Regions from separate parts of the Pseudomonas sp. KH_040 genome, predicted to be linked through region 2. Evidence: predicted binding sites of a transcription regulator. Region 2 holds the regulator's gene; each other region holds the start of a gene.
The links. Region 2 encodes FliA, which starts transcription of late flagellar genes. Its sites were predicted from a motif close to CTAAAGTTTNNNNNNNNNNNGCCGNTAA; they were not measured.

Region 1: a site for FliA is predicted at 3,971-3,998, ahead of motA (flagellar motor stator protein MotA). Genes of this name have one in related genera too.
Region 3: a site for FliA is predicted at 2,485-2,512, ahead of AC3IUF_RS28920 (methyl-accepting chemotaxis protein). Genes of this name have one in related genera too.

Annotation. Positions count from the first base shown of each region.
Region 1 covers NZ_CM174487.1:581,979-590,105, reverse strand. Annotated here, with positions in the region: gene dinD (DNA damage-inducible protein D) at 1-642, opposite strand, end outside; gene AC3IUF_RS02580 (sterol desaturase family protein) at 768-1,901, opposite strand; gene motB (flagellar motor protein MotB) at 1,992-3,047, opposite strand; gene motA (flagellar motor stator protein MotA) at 3,051-3,902, opposite strand; gene AC3IUF_RS02565 (HDOD domain-containing protein) at 4,069-5,607, shown strand; gene rhdA (thiosulfate sulfurtransferase) at 5,650-6,465, shown strand; gene asd (archaetidylserine decarboxylase) at 6,484-7,344, shown strand; gene AC3IUF_RS02550 (molecular chaperone) at 7,414-8,127, shown strand, end outside.
Region 2 covers NZ_CM174487.1:1,867,828-1,875,954, forward strand. Annotated here, with positions in the region: gene flhA (flagellar biosynthesis protein FlhA) at 1-969, shown strand, start outside; gene flhF (flagellar biosynthesis GTPase FlhF) at 981-2,321, shown strand; gene fleN (flagellar synthesis regulator FleN) at 2,438-3,268, shown strand; gene fliA (RNA polymerase sigma factor FliA) at 3,265-4,005, shown strand; gene AC3IUF_RS08390 (chemotaxis response regulator CheY) at 4,172-4,543, shown strand; gene AC3IUF_RS08395 (protein phosphatase CheZ) at 4,562-5,350, shown strand; gene AC3IUF_RS08400 (chemotaxis protein CheA) at 5,405-7,678, shown strand; gene AC3IUF_RS08405 (protein-glutamate methylesterase/protein-glutamine glutaminase) at 7,728-8,127, shown strand, end outside.
Region 3 covers NZ_CM174487.1:6,451,491-6,459,617, reverse strand. Annotated here, with positions in the region: gene AC3IUF_RS28930 (NorM family multidrug efflux MATE transporter) at 1-1,354, opposite strand, end outside; gene AC3IUF_RS28925 (LysR substrate-binding domain-containing protein) at 1,514-2,434, shown strand; gene AC3IUF_RS28920 (methyl-accepting chemotaxis protein) at 2,619-4,595, shown strand; gene AC3IUF_RS28915 (aldose 1-epimerase family protein) at 4,815-6,029, shown strand; gene AC3IUF_RS28910 (YifB family Mg chelatase-like AAA ATPase) at 6,026-7,519, opposite strand; gene AC3IUF_RS28905 (N-acetyltransferase) at 8,115-8,127, opposite strand, start outside.

The DNA.
Region 1 (8,127 bases), 1.3 Mb from region 2:
CGCCAGTGGTCGACTCTTGACGATGCCATAGCGATCTTTCATCGCTTGCGTTGTTTGCCCACCAAAGAGTGCGGCATCGCCCCGAGAACGAATGCGAGCGAAGCCTTCATCGTCCACTCCTCGTTCGTAGATATTCTGCGACAGTTCCTTTTCAGACTCACGCAAGCGATCACGTGCATCAAACCGTGCTTGCAAGCGCATCCGGTCTTCAATCAACTCCTGTTTACGTGTTTGCAGCGCGAAATAACTCTGAGCGAAAGCAATGGGCTGCTTACGTGGATCACCATTCTGAGCGATCAGGTAACAGGCGTAACGAGTGAGCATGAAATCGTCGATGGCACGCTGCCCACCCTTTCCGACTTCGATCATTTTCGTGACGCCACGAAAATGATCCTGTGCAACGGCTCCAGTGGCTTCACATGAAGCTATAGCTCGCTGGATAACCGTAAGAAAGTTCTCCCAACGGGCATAACCCAAAGGCTCTTGCAGCTCGCGAGCAAACCAAAACTCGATGCCCTCACCGGGAATACGTTGTACCAGTTGGTCAAACTGCTGTTGCAATAAAAAAATGCTTGGACTTCCCATGGTGACGATTCCTTGTCGTTTAGGTGGTTTAGGTGGTTTAGGTTCATCAGCAGTCATCAGAAAAACAACTGGCAGCTGCCTCGGAATATTATCAATGAGTGCGGTGGCGAGAGTGTGTCCGCCTATCGACAGCAGGCAAAAAAAAGCCGCGAATCAAACGCGGCTTTCTTCAACCTCCGAACCTACTTCGGCTCAGGCTTGCGAAACGCATACAGATGCTGACGCACAATCCCGCCCGGCAATTCCTTACCAAACACGCCATAACGCACCGGCCACTCTTTCGGCGGCAGCTTGAACGTGCCGAACAGCATGTCGATCAGCGGCGTGTGGATCGCGTAGTTTTTGTAGATGTAGTCCTTGTGCCGGGCGTGGTGCCAATGGTGATAACGCGGCAGCACGATCAGGTAGTTCAGCCAGCCGCCGTTGATCCGCACGTTGGCGTGAGCCAGCACCGCTTGAACACCGACCAGAATCACATAGGCATTCAGCGCTTGCGGCGCGAAGCCCAGCAGCATCAACGGCACCAGCACCCCGGTGCGGGTCAGCAGGATTTCGATGAAGTGCACGCGCGAACCCGCGAGCCAGTCCATGTGCGTGCTGGAGTGATGCACCGCGTGAATGCGCCACAGCCATGGCACGACATGGTAGAGCCGGTGCAGCCAATACTGACCGAGATCGGCGACCAGGATCGCCAGCAGAAACTGCACCAGCAACGGCAGGCTTTGCACGCTGGCCTGCAAGCCAGGCGACACCGCCCAACCGGCGATGTAGCTTGAGGACGCGGTGATGAAGATCAGGATGAACTGCACCAGCATGTGGCTGACAAAAAAGTAGGTCAGGTCGGTGCGCCAGTGGGGGCGCAGGATGTTTTGCTCGGGATCCTTGGAGTAGAGCTTCTCCAGAGGAATGAACACGATGGCCGACACCAGCAGCGCCAGCACAAACCAGTCCAGCCCCAGCGAATAAGGCGTCTGCCCGATCGAGCTGACCTGCACATTGGTACCACCGAGAAATACCGCCAACCCCGATGCAACCAGACCGGTAATCCCCAGGCGTTTGCGTTTGTTCAGCAGGATATTCAGGGTGCCGAGGCTGAACGACAGCACCAGACCGAGCAACAGCGTGGTGCGTGCGAACTGCTCGTCATAGACCTTGCGCAGTTCGGCCGTGGTCAGCCATTCCGGGAAGAGGAAGCAGAACACCGCCAGCAGGCTCAACAGCCCGAGGGTGGCCGAAATATAGCCACTGACCCGCCCCTCGCCAAACTTGAAGGGTGCGTTGCCATGCCGTTGAAAATAGGCTTTGAGTCTTTCCATAACTGATCTTCCGTGATTGCGAAAACTGCGACTGGTCATTGCGACGCAGGCAGATACAAAAAAGCCACGGTGACCGTGGCTTTTTGTGAATCACTGCTTGGGGGCTGGGGGAGCAGGCGCTGGCGCCGCACTCCCCGGCCCGGCCGGTTTCGGCGCGGCGTCGTCGAACAGGTTCAGGCGTTCGCGCAGTTCGTGCGCTGGCACCGGTTGCTGATCCGCCGGCAGTGCATTCGGGTCGACAGGCGCTGCCGGAGCAGCACCGTTCTGCCCCTGATCCGCCGGTTTTGCCGGATCGGCACCTTGCGCACCTTCGATGGCCGCCTGGGCTTTTTTGGTCAGCACCACAATGTCGATGCGGCGGTTGACCGGGTTGAACGGGTTTTCCTTGTCGAACAGCGCCGACGAGGCATAACCCACTACCCGCGCCACTTGCGCATCCGGATAGCTACCGGCGATCAAGGCACGACGCGCCGCGTTGGCACGGTTGGCCGACAGCTCCCAGTTACCGAAATCGCCCGTGCCGGTGTAAGGCTTGGCATCGGTGTGGCCGCTGATGCTGATCTTGTTCGGCACGGCTTTGATGGTGTCAGCCATGGCCAGCAGGATGTCTTCGAAGTACGGCTTCAGGCGTGCAGAACCGGAGTCGAACATCGGCCGGTTCTCGGCGTCCATGATCTGGATGCGCAAGCCGTTCGGCGTGATCTCGAAGAGAATCTGATCCTTGAACTTCTGCAGTTGCGGGTTCTCGTCGACCTTGTTCTGCAGTTCTTGCAGGAGCAGCTCCAGACGTTCCTTCTCGACCTGCTCGGCCATGCCTTCAACCTGCTCGGTGTCGACCGTGACCTTGTCGGGTTGCGGCTGCGACTTCACTTCCGGGTTGAGGGTGTTTTCCGGCGCCAGGGTCGGCGTGCCGCCCAGGTCAATGATGTACGGCGTACCGCTTTCAGAGAAGCCGACCGGGTCTTTGAAGTAACCGGCGATGGCGATCTTCTGCTCCGGCGTTGCGGTAGACAGCAGCCACAACACCAGGAAGAACGCCATCATCGCCGTGGCGAAGTCGGCGAAGGCGATTTTCCACGCCCCGCCGTGATGCCCGCCGGCTATGCGCTTGACGCGCTTGATGATAATCGGCTGATTATTTTCCATTTCTTAGCGACCGCGAACGGCTTGTTCCAGCTCGGCAAAGCTTGGACGGTGGGCCGGGTACAGCACCTTGCGACCAAACTCGACCGCCAGCGATGGCGGCATGCCGGAAGCCGAAGCCACCAGCGAGGCCTTGATGGCTTCGTAGACGTTCAGCTCTTCCTTGGCATCGTGCGCCAGGGAGTGCGCCAGCGGGCCGAAGAAACCGTAGGCCGCGAGAATACCGAAGAAGGTACCGACCAGTGCCGCACCGACGTGCAGACCGATGGACTTCTGATCGCCTTCACCCAGCGAGGCCATGGTCACCACAATACCGAGTACCGCCGCGACGATACCGAAGCCCGGCATGGCGTCGGCGATGCCGTTCACCGCGTGGGATGGATGCTCAAGGTCTTCCTTGAGGCTGTACAGTTCCATGTCGAACAAGCCTTCCAGCTCGTGCGGGGCCATGTTGCCGGACGACATAATGCGCAGGTAATCGCAAATGAACGCGGTCATGCGCTCGTCTTTGAGCACCGCCGGGTACTTGGCGAAGATCGGGCTCGCAGCGGCGTCTTCGATGTCGCCTTCGATGGCCATCATGCCTTCGCGGCGGCTCTTGTTGAGGATCTCGTAGATCAGCCCGAGCACTTCCAGATAGAACGTGTGGCTGAAGCGCGAACTGAACATGCTCAGGGATTTCTTGAGCACGTGCATCGTCATGTAGCCGGGGTTGGCCTGGAGGAATGCACCCAGTGCCGCACCACCGATGATTAACACCTCAAAGGGCTGGATCAGGGCGGCAATCTTGCCGTGGGAGAGCACGTATCCGCCGAGCACGCTCGCGAATACGACGATGATGCCGATAATTTTAGCCATAGGTAGAAAGTACTTACTTAAGTCGGGTTCAAGGTCATATTCGGAAGTTAAAAAATCTCTTCTTCTACTTATCGGCAAAACTGCGCCAGACTATAGCCAGTTCAGGCGAAAAGCCAATTTAGCCCATGCCGGGCGCGTCTACAGTCAGTGAAGATCCCGTCCAGACATGGCTAATGAAACGAACGTCCCACACGCAAAACCGACCACGCTCGACGGCTGGGTAAAGTTGCTCGATGGCGTGCGACTGCCCGTGCCGCAAGAGGCTCACGACAAAGTCTGCCGGGCGATCCGTGACAATCGCAGCTCGCTGCGCGACATCGCCGACCTGATGCAGGACAGCCCGGCACTGGCCTTGAGCATCATCCGTGAGGCGAATCGTCACACCCACGGCACCATGGCCACACCAGCGGAAAATCTCGAGGTGGCGATCAATCGTCTGGGCCTGGCACGGACCGAAGAACTGCTGGCGCGCCTGCCCGCTGAACCGCAGATGCAAATCCCCAAGGCCCTGCGCCAATTGCAGATGATCAGCCAGCACGCGACGCAACAGGCCAACGGTTTTTTCGCCAGTCGCCTGGCGCGGCTGTGGCAGGACATTCATTGGGGCAGCCTGCTGTTTCTGTCGCCGCTGTGGCCGTTGGCGCTGACCTATCCGCAATTGCTTGAAGAATGGGAACTGCGGGTTATCCACAAGGGCGAATCGGCGCGCGTGGTCGAGAAGCAATTGTTCGGCGTGCGCCTGCTGAAAATCGCCGAGGCGCTGGTGCAAGTCTGGCACCTGCCGATCTGGGTGCAGCAAGGCTATAAACTGCTGCTCAGCGAACAGCGCGAACTGGTCAAAGTCCTGCGCATCGCCCGTGACAGCGAACATCCGCTGCGCCAGCAAAACCGCCTCGACGATGATCCGACCCTGCGCCGCTGGCTCAATCAGCCGGCCAACACCGTGCTGCTGGCCAACGGTCTGGCACTGTCGGCGCAACAGGCCTGGGACAGTCCGCACAGCGAACGCTGGCAGTACCTGACCAGCCTGTATCTGCAGATTTCCATGGACGAGGTGCAACAACAGTTGCACCAGCAAGCCGCCAACAGCGCGCGTCATCATGCGATGCCGGACTTGTGGCACCCGGCGGTTTCGTTGCTGTGGCCGTGGGGCACCCGTCGTTTGCCGGCCGGCATGTTGCCGGCCGCCGCGCCCACCGCTGAAGACCTGGGCCAGTGGCGCAAGCAATGCGCCGAACTGCTCGCAGAACCGAGCCGCTTCACCAATGCCATGAGCCTGACGGTCGCCGCTCGCGACGCATTGGTCGCCAGCGGCATGCGCCGCGTAATGATCCTGATGGCCGACCGCACGCAGTCCAATCTGCGCGTGCATCAAACCGCCGGGCTGCCGAAAGAAGCGGCGGCGCTGAATTTTGTCGTCGGTCAGAGCAAGGTCCTGCAACGGCTGCTTGCGCAACAGGCGCAGGTACGCATCACTCCAGAGAACGATGCGCAATTCTCCGCCCTGCTGCCAGCGAGCCTGCGCACGCTGTTTCGCGGCGAGCATCTATTCCTGCGTTCACTGGTCAACAACGGGCGGGTGATCATGATCGTCGTCGCCGATCAGGGCGGCGGGCCGTTCGCCGACATCACCGTGCAGGCCTTTGGCAAAACCGCGCAGTGCATCGAAAAAGCCCTGCACAGCTTTAGCAGCCGTGGCCGATGAGGCTGCGCTACAATTCCCCCCTTTGTGCTCTGGAGACCTCACATGTCTGACTTCTCTGGCTTGCCGCTCGTCATCGAGCCGAGCGACCTGCTCCCGCGCCTCGATTCCCCTGAACTGATTCTGGTGGATCTGACCAGCGCTGCCCGCTACACCGAAGGTCATCTGCCCGGCGCACGCTTTGTCGACCCGAAACGCACCCAGTTCGGCCAGCCGCCGGCGCCGGGCCTGCTGCCGGCCAAAGCCGATCTGGAAGCTCTGTTCGGTGAACTGGGCCACCGCAAAGATGCGGTCTACGTGGTCTATGACGACGAGGGCGGCGGCTGGGCCGGGCGCTTCATCTGGTTGCTCGACGTGATCGGTCACGACAAGTACCACTATATAGACGGTGGTCTGCCGGCATGGCTGGCAGATGGCATGCCGATGTCGATCCAGGTGCCTGCAGCCGTCGGTGGCCCGCTGCCGTTGACCTTGCACGACGGGCCGACTGCCACGCGCGAATATTTGCAAAGCCGTCTCGGTGCTGCTGATCTGGCGATCTGGGATGCGCGCGGGCCGCTGGAGTATTCCGGTGAGAAAGTGCTGGCCGCCAAGGCTGGGCACATCCCCGGCGCGGTCAATTTCGAATGGACTGCCGGCATGGACAAGGCCCGTCAGCTACGCATTCGCACTGACATGCCGCAGATCCTCGAAGACCTCGGGATCACCAAGGACAAAGAAATCATTACCCACTGCCAGACCCATCACCGGTCGGGCTTCACTTATCTGGTGGCCAAATCCCTCGGTTATCCGCGGGTCAAGGGCTACGCCGGTTCCTGGGGCGAATGGGGCAACCACCCTGACACGCCCGTCGAGATTTAAGGTTTTTAAGGACAACTAATGAAAGAGCGTCTGTTTATCCTCAGCCAGTACCTGCTGCCTCATCACCTGCTGTCGCGCCTGGCTGGCTGCATTGCCGAGTGCCGCGTGCGCTGGTTCAAGAATGCCTTTACCCAGTGGTTCGCCAAGCGTTACCAGGTGGACATGTCGCAAGCACTGGTCGAAGACCTGACCGCTTACGAGCACTTCAATGCCTTCTTCACCCGCGCTCTGAAAGACGGCGCGCGTCCGCTGGACGAAACCCCGGGCGCGATCCTCAGCCCGGCCGACGGTGCGGTCAGCCAGCTCGGCCCGATCGAGCACGGTCGCGTGTTCCAGGCCAAGGGCCACAGCTTCAGCGTGCTGGAACTGCTCGGCGGTGATGCGGCCAATGCGGCGCCGTTCATGGGCGGCGACTTCGCCACCATCTACCTGTCGCCAAAGGACTACCACCGCGTGCACATGCCGCTGGCCGGCACCCTGCGCGAAATGGTCTACATCCCGGGCCGGATTTTCTCGGTCAACCAGACCACCGCCGAAAACGTCCCGGAACTGTTCGCCCGTAACGAGCGTGTGGCGTGCATCTTCGACACCGAGCGCGGGCCGATGGCCGTGGTGCTGGTGGGCGCGATGATTGTCGCTTCGATTGAAACCGTGTGGGCCGGTCTGGTCACACCGCCGAAGCGCGAACTGAAAACCTTCCGCTACGACGAAGCTGCGCGTGCGCCTATTCATCTGGAAAAAGGCGCGGAACTGGGGCGCTTCAAACTGGGTTCGACCGCCATCGTGCTGTTTGGGCCGGATCAGGTGAAATGGGCTGAAGAGCTGACGGCAGGTTCGCCGGTGCAGATGGGCCAAGGCCTGGCGCTGCCAAAAGCCTGATGCAGATTTTGCGGGAGCAGCGTTGTGCTGGTCCCGCAGATTCCACTATTTGCTGCTATGGTTTTTGGCATGAGCCAGACCATCTCTCCCCCACCGTTGCGCGCCTCGATCCCGACGCAATCGCGCCTGTCGTTTTGCGAAGCCACCCCGCGCGACCTCAAGCGCTGGATCGCCGGCCTGCCCAAGGCCAACATCGGCGAAACCGCTCGCCTGCTGTATCAAGGCCTGGGCGAACTCAACCAATTGCTCACACCCAGCGACAACCGCCTCAACCTGCTGGAGCTGTTGCGCCCCGAGGTTTATTTCGTCTGCCAGCATCTGGAACGACACTTCCTGCATCAAGCGATCATGCTCGACGAACGTTCGCGCAAAATCAGCAATCTGTGCCAGGCGCTGCAAAGCCATCTGGCCATCGGCTATAAACAGATCGTGCTGCGGATTGCGCCGAAGTACAGCAAGGATCGCGCGGCATTGGTCAGCACGGCCCTGCAACGGGCGGCCCATGCACTCAAAGGCCAGTTGCTGCGCGCCACGCAGCTGTATAGCTCGCCGCCGGAGCATGTGTGGTTCGAACTGCATCAGCTGTATCGCACCGCCTGCGAACTGCAGCTCCAACAGCGCCGGGTCCATGACGACCTCGCCAGCCTCACCACCGAACTCAGTTTCGAACAGACTTACATCGCCGCTCTGCTGCTGGGCAGCGCACGCTGCAATCAATTGCGGCAAAACCAGATCGCCCGATTGGCCGAAGTAATCGAACCGTGGAGTGCCCTGCTCAAATTG
Region 2 (8,127 bases):
CAGGGTGGGCAATTGCTGGCGCGGATCAAGGGCGTGCGCAAGAAGCTTTCGCAGGATCTGGGCTTCCTGATGCCGACCGTGCACATCCGCGACAACCTCGATCTGGCGCCGAGCGCCTATCGCCTGACTCTGATGGGCGTGATCCTCGCCGAAGCCGAGATCTACCCGGATCGCGAGCTAGCGATCAACCCGGGCCAGGTCTACGGCACGCTCAACGGTATCAATGCCAAAGATCCGGCTTTCGGTCTGGAAGCGGTGTGGATCGAAATCAGCCAGCGTGCCCAGGCACAATCGCTCGGTTACACCGTGGTCGATGCCAGCACCGTGGTCGCCACGCACTTGAACCAGATTCTGTACAAGCACTCCAGTGAGCTGATCGGCCACGAGGAAGTGCAGCAACTCATGCAATTGCTGGCCAAAAGCTCGCCGAAACTGGCGGAAGAGCTGGTGCCGGGCGTGGTTTCGCTGTCGCAACTGCTGAAAGTGCTGCAAGCGCTGTTGGCCGAACACGTGCCGGTGCGCGATATCCGCAGTATTGCCGAAGCCATCGCCAACAACGCTGCGAAGAGTCAAGATACCGCCGCGTTGGTGGCTGCGGTGCGCGTCGGCGTATCGCGCGCCATCGTCCAAAGCATTGTAGGCACTGAGTCGGAGCTGCCTGTGATCACCTTGGAACCAAGGTTGGAACAAATATTGCTCAATAGTCTGCAGAAGGCAGGACAAGGCTCGGAAGAGGGCGTTCTGCTGGAGCCAAGCATGGCCGAGAAGCTGCAGCGTTCGCTCATCGAAGCGGCGCAGCGTCAGGAAATGCAAGGTCAGCCGGTGATCCTTTTGGTCGCTGGCCCGATCCGCGCGATGCTCTCGCGCTTTGGCCGCCTCGCAGTCCCTGGATTGCATGTGCTGGCCTACCAGGAAATACCGGACAACAAGCAAGTGACCATCGTTGCGACAGTAGGGCCCAACGGCTGAGGTAGTGGTTTATGCAAGTTAAGCGTTTCTTTGCCGCCGATATGCGTCAGGCCATGAAGCTGGTTCGTGATGAGCTGGGCGCTGATGCCGCCATCATTGGCAACCGCCGCATTGCCGGCGGTGTCGAGCTGACGGCGGCACTGGATTACAAATTGTCGGCGCTGGCGCCACGGGTTCCGAACATGGAGCTCGAAGACGAGCTGCGCAAGACCCAGTCGCGCATCGTCACCGCTCAGGCCGAGTTGAGCCTGCGTGGCGAAGCCGATGGCAACAGCAATCGCCAGATTTTCGCTGGCCTGCCGTTGACGGCCGGCCTGCCGCTGACCGCAGCTGAACCGCTGACCGAGCCGACCTACGCCGCTCCGGCGCGTCCAGCCCCGGCACCTGCGCAGTCTTCCGGCGGTGTTGATCCGCGCGCACTGGATTCGATGCGTTTTGAATTGAACAGCCTGCGCGAGCTGATGGAAGTCCAGCTCGGTACCCTGGCCTGGAATCAGCTGCAAGGCAGCCGTCCGGCGCAGGCCAATCTGTATCGCCGTCTGCAACGTATCGGCCTGTCCGGCCCGTTGTCGCGCGATCTGCTGGCGATGATCACCGATATCGAAGAGCCGCGTCAGGCCTGGCGCATGTTGCTCGCGCACCTGGCACGGATGATTGCCGTACCGGAAGTCGAGCCGCTGGAAGAGGGCGGTGTGATTGCCATGGTCGGCCCGGCCGGCATGGGCAAGACCACTACGCTGGCCAAGCTTGCCGCGCGTTATGTGCTGAAATACGGCGCGCAGAATGTCGCGCTGGTGAGCATGGACAGTTTCCGTATCGGCGCTCAGGAACAGCTGAAGACGCTGGGTCGCATTCTCAATGTGCCGGTGACCCACGTCGATCCGGGCCAATCGCTGGTGCAGGTGCTGGATCCACTGCTGCGCAAACGCGTGGTGTTGATCGATACTGCCGGCCTGCAAGCCAGCGATCCAGCCCTGCGCATGCAGCTCGAAAGTCTGGCCGGGCGTGGCATTCGGTCAAAAAATTATCTGGTCTTGGCAACCACCAGCCAGAAACAGGTTCTAACCGCCGCTTATCACAGTTACAAGCGTTGCGGGCTTGCCGGCTGCATCCTGACTAAACTGGATGAAACGGCCAGCCTTGGCGAAGTGTTGAGCCTGGCGATCAGTCATGAATTGCCGGTCGCGTACCTGACCGATGGCCCACGGATTCCGGATGATTTGCATCTGCCGCGTCGTCATCAACTGGTCAGCCGCGCCGTCAGCGTGCAAATGCAGGAAGAACCCAGCGAAGAAGCCATGGCTGACATGTTCGCTGATATCTATCACAGCCCGACCAAGCAGGTAGGCTGAGGTATTCATGAACAGTTTTTGTACCTACATCGATGGTCTGCCATGCATTGTTCCGGTTGTGAACGCGCAGCCAGTAATGTGGCCTCCGTCTATGCAAGACAAGGTAAAGAAATAACATGGGCAGCATGCATCCCGTACAGGTGATCGCGGTGACCGGCGGCAAAGGTGGCGTCGGCAAGACTAACGTGTCAGTGAACTTGTCGCTGGCGCTGGCAGAGCTTGGCCGTCGGGTCATGCTGCTGGACGCCGACCTCGGTCTGGCGAACGTTGACGTATTGTTGGGGCTGACCCCTAAGCGCACGCTGGCCGACGTCATCGAAGGCCGTTGCGAATTGCGCGACGTGCTGTTGCAAGGCCCCGGTGGCATTCGCATCGTGCCGGCGGCGTCCGGCACGCAGAGCATGGTCCACCTGAGCCCGGCGCAACACGCCGGCCTGATCCAGGCGTTCAGCGACATCGGCGACAATCTCGACGTATTGGTGATCGACACCGCTGCGGGTATTGGTGACTCGGTAGTCAGTTTTGTTCGCGCAGCCCAGGAAGTGTTGCTGGTGGTCTGCGACGAGCCGACGTCCATTACCGACGCCTACGCGCTGATCAAATTGCTCAACCGCGATTACGGCATGAACCGCTTCCGCGTCCTCGCCAACATGGCGCAGAGCCCGCAGGAAGGGCGCAACCTGTTCGCCAAGTTGACCAAGGTCACGGATCGCTTCCTTGACGTGGCCCTACAATATGTCGGCGCCGTGCCTTACGACGAAAGCGTGCGTAAAGCGGTGCAGAAGCAGCGTGCGGTGTATGAAGCCTTCCCGCGTTCCAAGTGCGCACTGGCGTTCAAGGCGATCGCGCAGAAGGTCGACACCTGGCCGCTGCCCGCCAACCCGCGTGGCCACCTTGAGTTTTTCGTCGAGCGCCTCGTGCAGCAAACGGCAGGGCCCGTGCTATGACCGCAAGCGGTATGAACTACTACAAGAAGTCGGCACGTGACGCGCAGTACGAACTGATCGAGCGTTACGCGCCACTGGTCAAACGCATCGCCTACCACTTGCTGGCGCGTTTGCCGGCGAGTGTGCAGGTCGAAGACCTGATCCAGGCCGGAATGATCGGTCTGCTCGAAGTCTCGACCAAATATGACGCCAGCAAAGGCGCCAGTTTTGAAACGTACGCGGGCATTCGAATCCGCGGCGCGATGCTCGACGAAGTGCGCAAAGGGGACTGGGCGCCACGCTCGGTTCACCGCAATACCCGTATGGTCAGTGACGCAATTCGCTCAATTGAAGCTAAAACCGGCCGTGACGCTAAAGATCACGAGGTTGCAGCCGAACTCCAATTGAGTCTCGACGATTACTACGGGATTTTGAATGACACCTTGGGCAGCCGCCTGTTCAGTTTCGACGACCTGCTGCAGGACGGCGAACACGAAGGGCTGCACGAGGATGGCGCGAGTGCTCATCTTGAGCCGTCGCGCGATCTGGAAGATGAACGTTTCCAGGCTGCGTTGGCGGACGCGATTGCCAATTTGCCGGAGCGTGAGCGACTGGTGTTGGCGCTGTACTACGACGAAGAGCTGAACCTCAAGGAAATCGGTGAAGTCCTTGGCGTCAGTGAATCGCGGGTCAGCCAGTTACACAGCCAGTGCGCGGCCCGTTTGCGGGGGCGTTTGGGGGAGTGGCGAGCGCGCTGAAGGCGGTGTGGGGACACTGCGAACGAGGCTGGTGCGGTGATGAACGGCACCGGTCTTGCTCTGTTGTGCTCCAGACAGTCTTCGAGTGCTAAGCCGATTGATTGAAGTGGCGCGTCCAGGTGCTGGGCGCGTTTAAGACTGCTTGGAGGTCGAATTGAACAAAGACATGAAAATCCTCATCGTTGATGACTTCTCAACGATGCGGCGGATCATCAAGAACCTGCTGCGTGATCTTGGGTTCACCAACACCGTCGAGGCTGACGATGGCGTGACTGCCATTCCAGTGCTCAACAGCGGCAGCATCGACTTTCTGGTAACGGACTGGAACATGCCGGGCATGACCGGTATCGACCTGCTGCGCCACGTGCGTGCCGATGAAAAGCTCAAGCACCTGCCAGTGCTGATGGTGACTGCAGAAGCCAAGCGCGAGCAGATCATTGAAGCCGCTCAGGCCGGTGTAAACGGCTACGTAGTCAAACCTTTCACGGCTCAGGCGTTGAAAGACAAAATCGAGAAGATTTTCGAACGCATCGGCTGATGAACGCGCGGGGGAGCTATGGAGCATAACGAATCTTCACAGGGCGATTTCGAGTCGACCCTGAAAAAACACGCGGTCGAACTGGTCGAAAGCCTTGAAAAAGGCAGGTTCGGCGACGCTGTGCAACTGATCCATGAGCTCAATCAGACCCGTGACCGTGGCCTGTACCAGGAAGTGGGCAAGCTCACACGTGAACTGCACAGTGCGATCGTCAACTTCCAGATCGACCCGAACATGCCGCAGGCCGAGGAAGTGTCGCAAATCACCGACGCCACCGAACGCCTGGGCTATGTGGTCAAGCTGACAGAGGCCGCGGCCAACCGCACCATGGATCTGGTGGAAAGCGCCACGCCGGTGGTCAATAGTCTGGCTGATGAAGCCCAGACCTTGAGCGCTGATTGGGGCCGCTTCATGCGTCGCGAGGTCGGGGCTGAAGAGTTCCGTGAACTGGCGCGCCGGGTCGACGGTTTTCTGTCACGCAGCAGCACGGACAACCGTGCGGTGTCGAGCAATCTCAACGACATCCTGCTGGCCCAGGATTACCAGGACCTGACCGGTCAGGTGATCAAGCGTGTGACCCAACTGGTCACCGAAGTCGAAAGCAATTTGCTCAAACTCGTGCTCATGGCCAGTCAGGTCGACCGCTTTGCGGGCATCGAACATGACCGCGCCGCGATGCTTGCAGAAAAAGATCCACAAAAACATCTCTCGCAGGGTGAAGGTCCGCAGATTCATGCCGATAAACGAGAAGACGTTGTGTCCGGTCAGGACGATGTGGACGATTTGTTATCCAGCCTCGGGTTCTAGAGTTTTGGAATTTTAGGTTTTTTGGGTTTTTAGACCTGTAGGAGCACCCCATTAATGAGCTTCGGCGCCGATGAAGAGATCCTTCAGGATTTCCTGGTTGAGGCCGGCGAGATTCTTGAGCAACTGTCCGAACAACTGGTCGAGCTGGAAAGCCGTCCGGATGACGCAGATCTGCTCAACGCAATTTTTCGCGGTTTCCACACTGTAAAAGGGGGCGCCGGCTTCCTTCAGCTCAATGAGCTGGTGGAGTGCTGTCACATCGCCGAAAACGTGTTCGACATCCTGCGCAAGGGTGAGCGTCGCGTTGATGCAGAACTGATGGACGTTGTCCTCGAAGCACTGGACGCGGTGAACAGCATGTTCAGCGAAGTCCGCGAGCGTGCTCCGATCACCGCCGCCACGCCGGAGCTGCTGGCCGCCCTGGCGCGCCTGGCCGAACCGCAAGCGGCGGACGCAGCCCCGGCTTCGCCGGTGGCCGAGATGATCGAAGAACTGGTCGTTGAAGGCGATTCCTCGGGCGACATCACTGATAACGAATTCGAGCAACTGCTGGACTCGCTGAACGCCGTCAAGGCCGAAGCCGAAGCCCCGGCCGCTGCTGCCCCTGCGCAAACGGCCGCTGAAGCCGCGAGCGATGAAATCACCGATGCCGAGTTCGAGTCATTGCTCGATCAGTTGCACGGCAAAGGCCAGTTCGCGGTGGACGCGGTTGCGCCAGTTGCGGCAGCTGCTGCGGCACCGGCCAAGGGCGACAGCTCAGACATCACCGACGACGAATTCGAAGCACTGCTCGATCAGTTGCATGGCAAGGGCAACTTTGCCGTCGATGCGCTGGAGTCGGCGATTGCCTCGGCACCGGCGCCTGCTGCTCCAGCGGCGGCTGCTGCCGGCAGCGATCTGATCAGCGATCACGAGTTCGAATCGCTGCTCGACGAATTGCATGGCAAAGGCAAGTTCACTGACGTTGGTGCCGCGACTGCCGGCGCCGCTTCGACGGTGGCTGCGCCTGCCGCCAAGGCTGCGGCCGCTCCCGCTGCTGCGCCGAAAGCCGCGCCCAAGCCTGAGCCAAAAGCCGAAGCGCCAAAACCGGCTGCCGCTGCTGCACCGGCTCCGGCCCGTGCGCCGGCGACACCGCCACCGGAAAAACCGGCGAGCGAAGCCGAAACCACCGTGCGTGTCGACACGGCACGTCTCGACGAAATCATGAACATGGTCGGCGAGTTGGTGCTGGTGCGTAACCGTCTGGTGCGCCTGGGCCTGAACAGCGGCGATGAAGCCATGCAAAAGGCCGTGTCGAACCTCGACGTGGTCACGGCTGACTTGCAGACCGCGGTGATGAAGACGCGGATGCAGCCGATCAAGAAGGTCTTCGGGCGCTTCCCGCGTCTGGTTCGTGACCTCGCACGTCAGCTGAAGAAAGAGATCAACCTGGAACTGGTGGGTGAAGAAACCGACCTCGACAAAAACCTTGTCGAGGCCCTGGCCGACCCGCTGGTCCACTTGGTGCGCAACGCCGTCGACCACGGCATCGAGTCGCCAGAAGAACGCGAAGCGTCGGGCAAGGCCCGTGGTGGTCGCGTGGTGCTGGCAGCCGAGCAAGAGGGCGACCATATCCTGCTGTCGATTTCCGATGACGGCAAAGGCATGGACCCGAATGTCCTGCGTGCCATCGCGGTAAAACGCGGTGTGATGGACAAGGACGCGGCCGATCGCCTCAGCGATACCGAGTGCTACAACCTGATTTTCGCCCCGGGTTTCTCGACCAAGACCGAGATCTCCGACGTGTCCGGCCGCGGTGTCGGCATGGACGTGGTGAAGACCAAGATTTCCCAGCTCAACGGCTCGATCAACATCTACTCGACCAAGGGCCAGGGCTCGAAGATCGTCATCAAGGTGCCGCTGACCCTCGCGATCATGCCAACCCTGATGGTCATGCTCGGCAATCAGGCGTTTGCGTTCCCGCTGGTCAACGTCAACGAAATCTTCCACCTCGACCTGTCGACCACCAACGTCGTCGACGGTCAGGAAGTGGTGATCGTGCGGGACAAGGCGCTGCCATTGTTCTACCTCAAGCGCTGGCTGGTCAGCTCCGCCGCTCACGAAGAGCAGCGTGAAGGCCACGTGGTGATCCTTTCGGTGGGCACGCAGCGGATCGGCTTTGTCGTCGATCAACTGGTCGGTCAGGAAGAAGTGGTCATCAAGCCATTGGGCAAAATGCTGCAGGGCACTCCGGGCATGTCCGGCGCCACCATTACCGGTGACGGCCGCATCGCGCTGATTCTCGATGTTCCAAGCATGCTCAAGCGTTACGCCGCACGGCGTATTTGAATCCGGGGCGGCGGGGCGACAACGTCCCGCTGCACCTAATGGAGTGTTTATGGCAGTCAAAGTCCTGGTGGTGGACGATTCGGGTTTTTTCCGCCGCCGCGTCTCGGAAATTCTTTCAGCGGATCCGAGCATTCAGGTGGTCGGCACCGCCACCAACGGTAAAGAGGCGATCGATCAGGCGCTGGCGCTCAAGCCGGACGTGATCACCATGGACTACGAGATGCCGATGATGGACGGCATCACGGCAGTGCGGCACATCATGCAGCGCTGCCCGACCCCGGTGTTGATGTTCTCCTCGCTGACGCACGAAGGCGCCCGGGTCACCCTGGATGCGCTGGACGCCGGTGCGGTGGATTTCCTGCCGAAGAATTTCGAAGACATCTCGCGTAACCCGGAGAAGGTCAAGCAGTTGCTGTGCGAAAAGGTGCATAGCATCTCGCGCAGTAACC
Region 3 (8,127 bases), 2.1 Mb from region 2:
CCAGCCGAATCATCCGCTTCATCTTCCATTCAAACGCCAGCGTCAGACTCACCGCCGCGCAGGCCAGGCCCAACGCCAAGCCCCACCAGACGCCCGTCGGCCCCCAGTTCAAGTGGAACGCCATCCACCACGCCGCCGGCGCGCCGATCAGCCAATAGCAGCCGAGCCCGACCAGAAACGTGGTCTTCGCATCCTTGAGCCCGCGAATGCAGCCCATGGCAATCGTCTGCGTGCCGTCGAACAGTTCAAACCACGCCGCCACTGCCAGCAGGCTCACCGCCAAGCGAATCACCTCGGCAAACGCCGGATCATTGTGATCGAGGAACAGCCCCACCAACTGGTTCGGCAACAGCCAGAACACCATGGCGAAACCCAGCATCACCACGGCGCCAAAGACGATCCCGACCCGTCCGGACATCCGCGCATCGCTCAATTGCCCGGCACCGTAATGCTGACCGACGCGCATGGTGATCGCGTACGACATGCCCGCCGGCACCATGAACGCCACCGAGACGATTTGCAGAGCAATCTGGTGCGCACCCAACTGCGTGCTGCCCATCGTGCCCATGCACAGTGCGGCGAAGGCAAATAATCCAACTTCCACCGCATACGTGCCGCCGATTGGCAGGCCAAGGCGCCACAACTCTTTCAGGTACTGTCGATTCGGCCGCGACAGACCCGCGCGCAGCGGATAAGCGTCATACGCTGGATGCCGACGGATGTGCCAGGCCAGCGCCAGCGCCATGCAGTTGGCGACAATCGCCGTGACCAGGCCGATGCCCGTCAGGCCCATTTTCGGCAGGCCGAACATGCCGGTGATCAGCGCGTAATTGAGCAGGAAATTCGCCACCGTGCCGGCCAGGCTGATGACCATCACCGGTGTCGCCCGGCCGATGGCACTGGTGAAACCGCGCAGGGCCATGAAGCTCAGGTAGCCGGGCAGAGCGAAGGGCAGGGCGATCAGGAATTGTCCGGCGGCATTGACGTTGGTTTCGGTCTGGCCGAACAGCAGCAACACCGGTTTCAGGTTCCACAGCAGCAACCCGGCGCCCAGCGCCATCAGCCACGCCAGCCACAACCCGGCCTGAGTCAGCCGTGCTGCACCAATGATGTCGCCGGCGCCCTTGCGGATCGCCACCAGCGTGCCGACTGCCGCAATCACGCCGATGCAGAAAATCGACACGAACGAGTAAGTCGCTGCACCGAGACCGCCGCCCGCGAGCGCTTCCGGACTCAGGCGCGCCATCATCAATGTGTCAGTCAGCACCATCAACATGTGCGCCAACTGTGAAGCAATCAACGGCCCTGCCAGCCGCAGAATGGCCCAGAGTTCGGTACGCACAGGATGCTGCATGGTCATCACCACTCGATTTTCAGAGGGAACAGGAGAGCGTCGATTCTCGGCGCTTGGCAGGCGTTGCACAAAGGGATAAAAAGGATGGGTGGCATGAGTAAAACTCATCCTGATGTGATTCTGTCCGTTTTACTGCATCCCGCTGCTGGAGCCTTGTGTATGTCCCGTCGACTTCCTCCGTTGTATGCCCTGCGCGCATTCGAAGCTGCAGCACGGCACAGCTCGTTCACGCGTGCGGCCGAGGAGTTGTCGATCACCCAGAGTGCGGTGAGCCGGCACATTCGCACGCTCGAAGATCACTTTGCCTGCAAGTTGTTTCACCGCAGCGGTCGCCATCTGCAGCTGACCGAGTCGGCGCGTTTGCTGTTGCCTGGCATCCGTGAAGGTTTCGCGGCATTGGAACGTGCCTGTAATACCTTGCGCGCCGAAGACGACATCCTGCGTATGAAAGCCCCGTCGACCCTGACCATGCGCTGGTTGCTCGCGCGCCTGAGTCGCTTCCGCCATTTGCAGCCTGGCAACGAAGTGCAACTGACCAGTGCGTGGATGGACGTCGATTCGGTTGATTTCAACGATGAGCCGTTCGACTGCGCGGTGCTGTTGAGTGACGGGCATTTTCCGCCGGATTGGGAGGCGAGTTTATTGTTTCCCGAAGAGCTGATTCCGGTGGGGGCGCCAAACCTGCTGAATGATCAGCCGTGGGATCTGGCTCGACTGGCTTGCACCGAATTACTTCACCCGACACCGGACCGTCGCGATTGGCGCAGTTGGCTGGAACACATGGGGCTGTCCGATCAGGTGTCACTCAAGGGTGGGCAAGTGTTCGATACCCTCGAATTGGGCATGATCGCGGCGGCGCGCGGGTACGGTGTGTCGATGGGCGACCTGTTAATGGTCGCCGAAGATGTGGCGCAGGGAAGGCTGAGCCTGCCGTGGCCAACCGCGGTCGCCAGCGGCTTGAATTACTACCTTGTGTGGCCAAAGACCCGCCCGGGAGGTGAACGTTTGCGCCGTCTCAGCGACTTTCTGCAAAGCGAAGTCCGCGCCATGGAGTTGCCGGCGGTCGCGCGCTTGAGCTGAAACGTTAGAGCCGCCACAATGCCGGCCTTGTGCCATAACCTTGTTTTCCGCTCAAGTATTTGGATCCACCGCCGAATACGTGCTTGTGGAACCGTCGTGCCGGTATCCACGATTCACCCCCACAACCAGAAAAATTTCCGAGTCGAGATCAAGGAGGATCCCGTGGCTCGGCCAGGAGCTGTCCATGTCTCAACCTCGCGCTCGGATCGCCTCGCAGCTGGGCCTCGCGCTCGCTGTAATACTGGCGATAGTTATCAGTGGCAGTACGGTGTTCGCCTTGCGTTCGCTGGACTCCGCCAACCTCGCCACTCGTGAAGAGCATCTGGCCAGTGAGGCGCGGCTGCTGGCCGACCAACTGAGCACCTTCCACGGCACGCTGCGTGAAAGCACCCAGCGCCTGAGCGGGCTGTTCGAGAAGCGTTTCAGCGCAGGTCTGAGCATTCACCCGAGTGAGCCGGTGAATGTTGCCGGCACCCAGACCCCGGGTCTGCATCTGGGCAGCGAAGTGTTGAACAACAACTTCAAGGAAGTCGACGAGTTCAAGCAGATGACCGCCGGCGTCGCCACCCTGTTCGTGCGCAGCGGCGAAGACTTCATCCGCGTCAGCACTTCGCTGACCAAACAGGATGGCACCCGTGCCATCGGCACCTTGCTTGATCACGCGCACCCGGCCTACGCGAAGTTGATGGCGGGGCAGGGTTACGTCGGTCGCGCCTTGCTGTTCGATCGCTCCTACATGACCCAATACACCCCGGTGCGTGATGGCAGCGGCAAGGTGATTGCGGTGCTGTTCGTCGGCTTCGATTACACCGACGCGCAGAACATCCAGTTCGATAACCTCAAGCGCTTCCGCATTGGCCAGAGCGGTTCGCTGGCGTTGCTCGACGAGCAAAACAAATGGCTGGTCGCGCCAGCGGGGGTGCAGGCGCTGGATCAAGCCGTTCCGGTGATCAAAGGTTTGGCTGCAAAGCCGGGCAAGGGTGAGTTCTGGAGCGACACCTCGGAAGATTTCTACAGCATTGCCGTGCCGTTCGATGGCGGACCATGGTCGGTCGTGGCGAGCATGCCGAAAGCTGAGATCCGCGCGGTGACCTGGAGCGTGGGTACGCAACTGGCCATTGGCAGTCTGTTGGCGATGCTGCTGGCGGTCGGATCTGTGGTCTGGCTGCTGCGCAGCAAACTGGCGCCTCTGGGGGATCTGGTGCGTCAGGCCGAGGCCTTGGGCGCCGGTGATCTGAGCGTGCGCCTGAACGTATCGAGCAACGACGAAATCGGTCAGCTGTCCCGCGCGTTCAACCAGATGAGCCAGGCGCTGTCGACCATGGTCGAGCACATCCGCCGCTCTTCGGAAGAGGTCAACAGCCGTGCCCAGGCCCTGTCCGGTTTGTCCGGCGGTGCCTATGAAGGCATGGAGCAACAATCTGGCGAAATCACCAGCATGGCCGGCGCGGTGGAAGAGTTCAGTGCGACGTCGTTGAACATCGCCGACAACATGGGCGCGACCCAGCGTCTGGCGCAGGAAAATGCCCAGCAAACGCAGATTGGCCGCAGCTCGATGGAAGAAGCGTCGTCCTCGCTGGAGCAAATCGCTGGCGCCCTGAACAGCACCGCCACCGTGATCAACACCCTCGGTCAGCGTTCGCAGGAAATTGGCGGCATTGTAGGTGTGATCACCTCGATCGCTGAGCAGACCAACCTTCTGGCACTTAACGCAGCAATCGAAGCTGCCCGTGCTGGTGAGCAGGGTCGTGGCTTTGCTGTGGTGGCCGATGAGGTGCGCAGCCTGGCCTCGCGCACCCGTCAGGCGACGGATGAAATTTCCAGCATGATCCACAGCATCCAGCAGGAAACCGGTAACGCGATCAGCACCATGGAGCAGGGCAATGTGCTGATGCAGGAAGGCTTGTCGCGCAACGCCAACGTGGCGTCGGCGCTGGCGCGAATCGATGAACAGAGCCGTTCGGCGGGGCAACAGTTTGCCGCGATTACCACGGCGACTCAGGAGCAGAGCAGCACAGCGACGTTGTTGAGCAGCAATTTGCAGAGCATTGCGCTGGCCAACAGTGAGCAGCGTGAGGTTGTGTCGAACCTGGCTGTTACCGCCAAAGAGCTTGAGAAGCTGGCGGCGGATTTGCGTTCCGAGGTTGATCGCTTCCGTTGATGGGTGGCTGAAATCGCTATCGCGAGCAGGCTCACTCCTACAGGTATATCGGTTGGTCGCAATTTTTGTGGTCACTGAAGATCCCTGTAGGAGTGAGCCTGCTCGCGATCGCCTCACTGCCAATCCTGGGTAAAACACTCGAGCTCTTTCTCTTTCATACTTGCTGAAACGTTTCCGCAGCGCTATAAAAATGGCACAACTCCAATAAAGGCTGCTGCCATGACCCCGCTCAAACTCGCCGTCGCTCTCGGCGCATTCTCTGCTGCTTCCCACGCCATGGCTTGGGATTACGTCCTTCTCGATGTCAACAAGCCCGCACAAAACTGGACCATCACCAGTGCGCAGCTCGGCGTGAAAACCGACAAACCCTTCTCCGTAAGCCTGCGTACCTTGCACGGTGGCCGGCAGGAAGGTGTCAGCATCGTCGATATCGATAACGGCACAATGAAACTCTCGGTGGTGCCGACCCGCGGCATGAATGTCTTGCAGGCCTCTGTCGGCAACGTGCGCATGGGTTGGGATTCGCCGGTCAAGGAAGTGGTCAACCCGGCCTTCATCGAACTTAACGGACGCGGTGGGCTTGGCTGGCTGGAAGGTTTCAACGAGCTGGTGACCCGCTGCGGTTACGAGTGGGTTGGCCATCCCGGTATGGACAATGGTGAATTGCTGACCTTGCACGGACGCGCCGCCAACATCCCGGCCAGTACCGTCACGCTGCACATTGAAGAAAAGCCACCCTATGCCATCAGCCTGCGTGGCGAGCTGAAAGAACAGGCCTTCAAGAAAGTCGACTTCTCGGTGGTCACGGAACTGGTCACCGAGCCCGGCAGCGTGCGCTTCGCACTCAACGATACGCTGACCAACAACGGCGATTATCCGAAGGAATACCAGGCGCTGTATCACAGCAATTTCAGTACGCCGTTCCTCGAGCAAGGCGCCCGTTTTGCTGCGCCGGTAAAACAGGTTTCGCCGTTCAACGAAAAGGCCAAGGGCGACCTGGCCGACTGGCAGACCTATCGCGCGCCGACCAGGGACTACGACGAAACCGTCTACAACGTCGTGCCCTATGCTGATGCCAAAGGCGAAACCCTGACGGTTTTGCACAATAAGGTCGGCAGCCTCGGTGTTTCTGTTGGCTTCAATACCCAGCAGTTGCCGGTGTTTTCCCTGTGGAAAAACACTGATACCCAAGGGCAGGGCTATGTCACCGGGCTGGAGCCGGGCACCAGTTTTTCCTACAACCGTCGCTATCAGCGTCCGCTGAATCTGGTGCCGACCATTGCACCCAAGGAACACAAACAGTTCCAGATCAGCTACAGCCTGCTCGCGGACAAAGGTGCTGTGGATAACGCCTTGAAGCGCGTGACCGAGATTCAGGCCGGGCGCGAAACCGAAGTGCGGCAGACGCCGCTGGTTGATCTGACCGAGCATTAAGGTGTCGCCGGCCGGTATTGCAGTGCCTCGGCCAAGTGTTCACGTTTGATTGCATCGACTTGCTCGAGGTCTGCCAGAGTGCGGGCGACCTTGAGCAGGCGATGGGCCGAGCGCAGCGAAAGCGTCAGCCGTTCACAGGCTGATTCCAGCCACTTCTCATCGGCTGTGGATAACTTGCAGTGCCGCTTCAATCCCGGCAGATCGAGAAACGCATTGGCACAGCCCTGACGCTTCTGCTGTCGTTCGCGAGCCTCGGCCACCAACGCCGCAGCGCTGGCGCTGTCTTCTCCCGGCTTTACCTGCGGGTTCAACGCCGTCGCTTCCCGCGCCACCGTCAGGTGCAGATCAATCCGATCGAGCAACGGCCCCGATAGCTTGTTGCGATAGCGCTGGACCATGTCCGGTGTACACGAGCACTTGCCGCTGGGCTCGCCAAGATATCCACAGGGGCAGGGATTCATCGCCGCCACCAACTGGAAGCGTGCCGGAAAACGTACGCGATCCTTGGCTCGGGAAATCACGATATGACCCGACTCCAAAGGCTCGCGTAAAACCTCCAACACCTTGCGATCAAATTCCGGCAACTCATCGAGAAACAGCACGCCATGGTGGGCGAGCGTAATCTCGCCGGGTTGCGGTTTCGAACTGCCGCCGACCAGAGCCGGCCCGGACGCCGAGTGGTGCGGTTGACGGAAGGGGCGCTGCGGCCAATGGGTCAGCGGCGCGCCACTGGCGACTGACTGAATCGCCGCGACCTCCAGTGCTTCACTCTCGGCCAGCGGCGGCAACAGCCCCGGTAATCGGCTGGCCAGCAACGTCTTACCCGTCCCCGGCGGCCCGCTGAACAGCAAGTTATGGGCACCCGCAGCAGCAATCAGCAACGCTCGTTTCGCCGCCACTTGCCCCTGCACTTCATTCAAGTCGGGATAAGGCTTGCTGGCGTGCATCAATCCATCGGAGACATAGGGCTCAACCGGCGTATGCCCATTGAAATGCGCCACCGCCTCCAGCAAATGATCCACCGCAAACACCTTCAACCCCGAGGCCAGACACGCCTCCTCGGCATTCGCCCGCGGCACCACCAACGCACGACCCGCCTTGCGCGCCGCCAGTGCGGCCGGCAACACCCCACGCACCGCTCGTACCGCGCCGGACAACGCCAACTCACCCAGACATTCCACATCATCCAGCGTCAGACACGGCACCTGCACACTCGCCGACAGAATCCCCAAGGCAATCGCCAGGTCAAACCGCCCGCCATCCTTGGGCAGATCCGCCGGCGCCAGATTCAAGGTGATCCGCCGCGCCGGAAACTGCAGCCCGGAATTGATGATCGCGCTGCGCACCCGATCCTTGCTCTCCTTCACCGCCGCCTCGGGCAGCCCGACCATGGTCAGCGACGGCAGACCGTTGGCCAGATGGACTTCGACGGTGACAGCGGGGGCTTCCACGCCTATCTGGGCGCGACTGTGGACGATGGAGAGGGACATGGTCGTTCCTTGAGCTGAATCGGGGGGCCGCTTCCTGCGGGTTTTTGAAGGGTAGTTGAGCCGGGTTTCAGTGCTGAAATAGAGGTTTACAAGACCTATCAAGACCCGATGGGCTGTCAGTGCTTGCCTGAATTGGAGCGTTGACTCTCGCTCGGCATTGACGGATCCTCCCGCTCGAGGACTGCAACTGCGCATTCGTCGGGACTGGGCACCAGTAAAAGCTCCCCCGCATTTTTGGCAGCAGAGAAAGCTGGTTTCTCTGAAGTAGTGACGACGGGCCAGCTCGTCGGATTCTGAACCCAAGGCTGCAAAGCCAGGAGCTAAAGAATCGCTGCGACTACTCCTCCAAACACAAAAAGGCGTCCTATGGACGCCTTTTTATTTTTGACTCAGGATCTTCTACCGGCCAGCGGGCCGCTTGGCTCAAGCTCTGGCCCACATGTAACAGCAACTTCAATAAATCGCCGTTGGTTGGCTGACATATCCCCAGCCAACCGGAGTGCTTCGAGATGTAATTCAACAATCTGAAGAAGCTTCGCCTTTCGCTTTTTTGGGCTCATACGCACCTCGTGCGATTGGGTTGTTGATTTCGATGTTATTGACCGTCC